Regions from separate parts of the Streptococcus sp. XMC genome, predicted to be linked through region 1. Evidence: predicted binding sites of a transcription regulator. Region 1 holds the regulator's gene; the other holds the start of a gene.
The links. The regulator NrdR, encoded in region 1, represses ribonucleotide reductase genes. The targets are predictions, from matches to a motif close to ACACNATATATNGTGT.
Positions count from the first base shown of each region.

Region 2: nrdH (glutaredoxin-like protein NrdH) is a predicted target of NrdR. The motif match lies at 1,409-1,424, and genes of this name have one in related genera.

Region 1 is NZ_JAJTNQ010000001.1:146,094-149,519, reverse strand. It holds gene dnaI (primosomal protein DnaI) at 1-730, opposite strand, end outside; gene LXO72_RS00660 (DnaD domain protein) at 731-1,903, opposite strand; gene nrdR (transcriptional regulator NrdR) at 1,904-2,377, opposite strand; gene LXO72_RS00650 (endonuclease/exonuclease/phosphatase family protein) at 2,491-3,306, opposite strand; gene LXO72_RS00645 (PTS transporter subunit IIBC) at 3,370-3,426, opposite strand, start outside.
Region 2 is NZ_JAJTNQ010000001.1:1,012,292-1,015,717, forward strand. It holds gene ptsP (phosphoenolpyruvate--protein phosphotransferase) at 1-844, opposite strand, end outside; gene LXO72_RS04765 (phosphocarrier protein HPr) at 847-1,110, opposite strand; gene nrdH (glutaredoxin-like protein NrdH) at 1,541-1,759, shown strand; gene nrdE (class 1b ribonucleoside-diphosphate reductase subunit alpha) at 1,891-3,426, shown strand, end outside.

The DNA of each region.
Region 1 (3,426 bases):
TCCGATGTTGCAAAATCACTTGCAAGACTTCATCCCGAACCCAAGGCGACATTTGCTCTGCCCCAATATCGTCTAGAATCAAAATTTCAGCCTTCTTGACCTGATCCAACATTTCTTTAACCTGACCTGTATTAATGGCATTTTTGACATCGATGACAAAGCTTGGGAAATGTAGAATGGTGGAGGAAGCCTGACGTTTTTCAGATAAGTCATGAGCAAGAGCTGCCATCATATAGCTTTTCCCAACTCCGAAATCTCCGTATAGAAAAATTCCTTTACGGGCTTGAGGATAGGAAGCAACAAAATTGGCCAACTCTTCAAAGGCTCCAAAACGTCCACGATCATCCAAGTCGACTTTCGCTAAGGAAGCCTCCTTCAAGGTGCTTGGCAAGTTGATTAGCTGCAAGCGTTTATTGATAGCAGCTTGTTTTTGTGCCTCGATCAACTCAGGTGTCTCTTCATAGGAAACATCCGCATAGCCCTCATTCATGACCAATACAGGCTTATACCCTCTTGCAATATAATCTGCATCCCCGAGGACAAAACGATTCCGTTCACTGATGTATTGGTTAAATTTGGAAATGCTGCGACGAATTTCTGCTTCCGACAAGGCTTCCTTTTGAATAAAGTTTGCAATCTCAGGTTCGGCGAGAATTTGAGCTACCAATTCTTCATAATTGAACTGCTGTGATCGATTCATCTGGGACATGGTTTTCCCTACGCTCTCCATTTACTCCCCTCCTTGATTTAATTTCTCGAGCAAGGCCCGTTTTTGTTGTTCCAGATCAGCCTGTTCTTCCTGGCTGGTCTGATTGGTATAGTTAGGCTGACTCCACTTAGGAACATTGGTTTTTCCAGTCGCTTGTCCACTCTTAGTTGCTTTCTCTTTTGCTTTTTGTGTATGGGAGTCTTGGCGCTGGCGGATCTTCAGGACAGCCTCTTCAGCCGTTTTAATTCCCTCATACGCAAAATCATTCCCAACTTTTAAGGCATATTTTTCATTGAGATTGGCAGAAGCAACCTTATTAAAGGTCAACAACAAAATCACGTTTATGACTTCATCTAATAGGCCTAACTGGGCCAAATCAGAAATCACCTTACGCTCAGATTGGGTCACGACAGCCTTACGCGCTTTTTTAATTCCTGCTAAAAATTGGAGACTGGTCTTATTTTTAGCTTCCCGGATAATGGCTCTTTCCTGCGGAGTGAACTCATCCTTGCCGTTTTCCTGTGGTTGTTGGGTTAGTTTCTGTCTCATCCGCTTGGTCGAAATGATCAAGTTGGCCGCTGTCTCCTTGGCCAAGAGATAGGTCTCATACCAAGTCCAATTCTTCTCCTCGGTAATGGCATAAAGAACCAAGAGATCCTCTTGTTCGTTTTCAAAACGAAGGCCATCCCTCGCCATTAATTGTTTAAAGTGCTCCAAACTGAAGGAAGATGTTTTCCTCTGAGGGGTCGAAACTCCATTAATCCCAAAGACAGAGGCAAAGTTCACCTTCCGTTTTTCGCCCTCTGGTTTTTCAGGAAGCAAGTCACGAACTGCCGCTTCTCCTATTTTTTTCTCCAGCAATTTCTGATAAGCAACATTGGCAAAAAATTGATCTGCTTCTAGCGGAGGCACAAATCGGAACTGAAGTCCTTCTTCTGTTTCATAAACCTCTAATAAATTCATGGCAATCAAGCGGTCTAGACTTTCGAGAAAATGAGCGAAACCTAGATCCAGATGATTTAAAATGACAGCAATCAGCCGTTTTTCTTTCCCCTGATCATAGAGACTCAGCAGAAAAGTATATAATTGACTTGCTTGAACACCTAATATTGGTCCATACAGATGCGTAAAGGAGGCTCCTGTAGGCGCCAAATAATTATTCTGCAAGAAAGAAAATGAAGTATTGGGCTTCATCTATTTTTCCTTTTTCTTCTTCGTTCCTTTGGTAATCTGTTTTAAGAGACTTTCCAATTCACCAACATCCTTGAAACTACGATAAACACTCGCAAAGCGGACATAGGTAATTTCGTCCAACTCTGCTAACTCGTCCATGACCAGTGATCCGATGTAGTCACTCTGGATCTCATTTTCACTCTGGCTTCGAATCTTTTGTTCGATGCGCCCCACAATTTCCTCAATTTCGTCACTGGAAACTGGACGTTTCTGAGCAGATCGAATAATCCCATTAAATATTTTATCTCTAGAAAACTGTTCCCGGGTGCCATCTTTTTTCACCACAACAAGAGTCCGCTCTTCTACTCGTTCATAAGTGGTGAAGCGATGATGACATTCATCACATTCTCTTCTTCTACGAATCGTTTTCCCATCTTCTGCCTGGCGACTATCTACAACACTAGACTTGTTTCCGCCACATTTTGGACACCGCATGGACACCCTCCTTATCGTTTCTTAATACTTTATTCTATCATATTTAGGGCTAAAGTGAAAGCAAGCGAAACAAAGAAAATCCCTAGCCTCCTAAAGGCATAGGGATTTGAATCTTATGGTAAATACAAGTCAGCTGACAAACCATAATGGTCGCTGATGAGAGGTTGGTTGGAACCATCAAACACAACTTCTAGTCGTTCGATAACCCATTCTTTTGAAGTGAAAACATAATCAATCCGCAAAGGTACCTGATTATCATCCCATCCATCAATTCCAGGACCTACTGTGTAAGTCCCCTTGGTCTGACGGGCTTCAATAAAGCTATCTTGAAGAGCTAGCGGACTCGCTAAAATGGCCTCATACCCCTCTTGACCAGCTGGATTATTAAAATCTCCTGCTAAAATCAAGGGTTTTTGCAATTGGCTAAAGCGCTCTTCTAAACGTGTCCACTCTTGTTGGAAACCTTTATCCCACCAGGAAAGGTGGACACTGGCAACCGCAATTTCTTTCCCATCAACTTGGGTTTCTGCAATGGCAATCCGTCGTGTATGATAATCTGTTGGATCATTCACATCTGAAACCAAGAGTTCGCTTGCCTGGATTGGGGTACGTGATAGAACTGCTACACCTTCATGATAACGGTCATAGCCGATATGGTTGTAAGCCCAGGTCCAGTGATAGCTCAATCCTTCTTCTTCTAATTTTTCAACTAAACAACGAACATAGTGATCCTGATGGATCGGCTCCGCAGAAGGAGTCGGATGATACAAGTCATTAACTGGAACAACTGGACTTTCGATGGCCTGATTGATTTCTTGGAAACAAATCAGATCGTATTGCTTTTCAAGAATGTCTGTTACTAAGTCCTCAAATTTTTGTTGGGGATTTTCTTCCATCCAACTATGAGTGTTTAAAGTTAAAAATTTCATGATCCTACTCTCCTAATAGAGAATTCCCTGTATCCGATGGATACAAGGAATGACTCTCATAGATTATAATTCAACCTTGGCAACCACTGCATCTGCTGGTAGTTGACCAGTTTGTGTAAG
Region 2 (3,426 bases), 870 kb from region 1:
CTTTAGGTGTACCGATGTTAGCAGCCAACTCGAAGTGTTTCCCATCTGCAGTAACGGTTTTCGCATCTTTCAAAAGGGCCCATTCAGCTTTTTGTTTCGCGTAAGCTTCACCAGCTGCTTTAAAGGCTGCAATTCGTTCTTCACTTGGGTTGATTACCACTTCACCAGTGATTCCAGATACGGCCAAAACATCACCATCTTTTACAAGATCTGTAATGTTGTTTGTACCAAGAACAGCTGCGATTTCAAGTGTACGCGCCATGATAGCTGAGTGACTTGTACGTCCACCAATGTTTGTAACAAAGGCTTTAACGAACTGTTTGTTCAATTGAGCGGTATCGGATGGAGTCAAGTCATGCGCAACCACGATTGCTTCTTCATTGATGGTTGCAGGGTTTGGCAATTTCTTACCAAGCAAGTTTGCAAGAACACGTTTGGTCACGTCGCGAATATCTGCTGCACGTTCTTGCATGTATGGGTTATCTTCCATTCCTTCAAAGATGGTGATAAACATGTCTGTAACTTCTTTTAAACCAGCCTCAGCATTCACCTTCTTCGTGCGAATTGTTTCCTTGATCTGACCAACCATTTCAGGGTCAGAAAGAACCATCATGTGAGCATCAAATACTTGTGCTGCTTCCTCACCAAGGCTCGCTACTGCATTCTCCCGAATAAGAGAAAGCTCGTTTTGTGAAGCTTCAAGAGCTGCATCCAAACGAGCTTCTTCTGCATTTGTATCTTCAACTGAGATTGTTTCAAATGACAAGTCGGGTTGAACAAGTAGATATGCCTTAGCAACGGCAACACCATCAGATGCTGCAATTCCTTTAAGCATTTCTGTCATGTTTATGCCAATCCTTCTTTTTCCATTGTTTCAGCGATTGCTGCAAGAGCATCATCAGCGTCAGCTCCTTCAGCTGAGATTACAACGTCAGCTCCTTGACCAACACCAAGGCTCATAACACCCATGATTGATTTCAAGTTAACTGATTTACCTTTGTATTCAAGAGTAATATCTGAAGCAAATTTGCTAGCAGTTTGAACCAACAAAGTTGCTGGACGTGCGTGGATACCTGTTTCTGCCACGATGTGGAAATCTTTAGAAGCCATAGTTTGACTCTCCTTTTAAAATTAGTTTTGAGTTATCTGTGATAACCCTTACAATTTGCTATTATATCATCTTCTTCATTATTTTTCAAGATTTTTATCACACACTTACTGAAAATACTTACAGGAAGCACTCAATTTTTCTCTTCTTTTGATCTTCTTTTTTTACTTTCTTCTATTAAATAAATAGAATTGCTTTCACGGACACAGTATATAGAATTTTAGGAAAAAGATAGGAATTCCTTTGACTTAAAAAACCTATATTTTATCACGTTTTCCTCAATTTTCACTAATTCTTACAATACTACATATTGTGGTATCTTCCGGTATAGTTAATTTATGTGCACAATATTTAGTTAAAACTCTTGACAAGGAAAAACCTTTTGTTTATACTAGATACAGATTTATGAATTTAGAGGAGTTAGATCACATTATGGTGACAATTTATTCAAAAAATAATTGCGTTCAATGTAAAATGACCAAACGTTTTTTAGATACCAATCACGTTGAATACCGTGAAATTAATCTAGATGAGCAACCTGAGTTTGTAGACCATGTGAAGAACCTTGGTTTCAATGCTGCGCCAGTTATCCAAACGGCAGATGAAGTCTTCTCTGGCTTCCAACCAGCTAAGCTCAAGAAATTATCTTAACATTATCAAACAGGATTTGATTGGTCTAGGGAATGGATGACTGTAGTCCTTGACTACTGTGTTCCCTGGCCCTTTTACTTGTACAGGGGAGCTTGCCTCCCCTTTGTTTTTGAATTAGAAAAAGGAACATTATGGGATTAAAATCACTTGAAGACGTAACCTACTTCCGTCTTAATAATGAAATCAACCGTCCAGTAAACGGTCAAATCATGCTTCATAAAGACAAAGAAGCCTTGGATGCTTTCTTTAAAGAAAATGTTGCGCCAAATACTATGGCCTTTGATTCAATAACGGATAAAATCAACTACCTTATTGAACACAACTATATCGAAACAGCTTTTATCAAGAAATATCGTCCAGAATTCTTGGAAGAACTTTATCAATTTATCAAAGACCAAAACTTCCAATTCAAGTCCTTCATGGCTGCCTATAAATTCTATAACCAGTATGCGCTTAAAACAAATGATGGAGAATACTATCTCGAAAGCATGGAAGACCGCGTCTTCTTCAATGCTCTCTATTTTGCAGATGGAAATGAAGACATTGCCAAAGACATCGCAAACGAAATCATCCACCAACGCTACCAACCAGCTACTCCTTCTTTCTTAAATGCTGGACGTGCCCGCCGTGGAGAATTGGTTTCCTGTTTCTTGATCCAAGTAACAGATGATATGAATGCGATTGGACGCTCTATCAACTCTGCCCTTCAACTGTCACGTATCGGTGGTGGGGTTGGAATCTCTCTCAGCAACCTTCGTGAAGCTGGAGCACCGATCAAGGGTTATGAAGGAGCTGCTTCTGGGGTCGTTCCTGTTATGAAACTCTTTGAAGATAGCTTCTCTTACTCAAACCAATTGGGTCAACGTCAAGGGGCTGGGGTTGTTTACCTCAACGTCTTCCACCCAGACATTATCGCCTTCCTTTCTACTAAGAAAGAAAATGCCGATGAAAAAGTTCGTGTGAAAACTCTATCACTTGGTGTTGTGGTACCTGATAAATTCTACGAATTGGCACGTAAAAATGAAGAAATGTACCTCTTCAGTCCATATTCTGTAGAGCGTGAATACGGAGTGCCATTCAACTACATCGACATCACTGAAAAATATGATGAGTTGGTCGCTAATCCAAACATCCGTAAGACAAAAATTAAAGCCCGTGATTTGGAAACAGAAATTTCTAAATTGCAACAAGAATCTGGTTACCCATATGTAGTCAATATTGATACTGCTAACCGCGCCAACCCAGTTGATGGCAAAATCATCATGAGTAACTTGTGTTCAGAGATCCTCCAGGTTCAAGAACCAAGCTTGATCAACGATGCTCAAGAGTTCATTAAAATGGGAACCGACGTCTCATGTAATCTTGGTTCAACCAACGTGGTCAACATGATGACCTCGCCTGACTTTGGTCGTTCTATTCGTGCTATGGTACGTGCCTTGACCTTCGTTACTGATAGTTCTCACATCGTAGCTGTTCCTACGATCGACCATGGAAATAGCCGAGCGCATACCTTTGGTCTTGGTGCTATGGGACTTCATAGCTATCTTGCCCAACAATTGATCGAGTACGGATCACCTGAGTCTGTTGAGTTCACTAGCATCTACTTCATGCTTATGAACTACTGGACCCTCGTGGAATCAAATAACATCGCGCGTGAACGGGGCGTT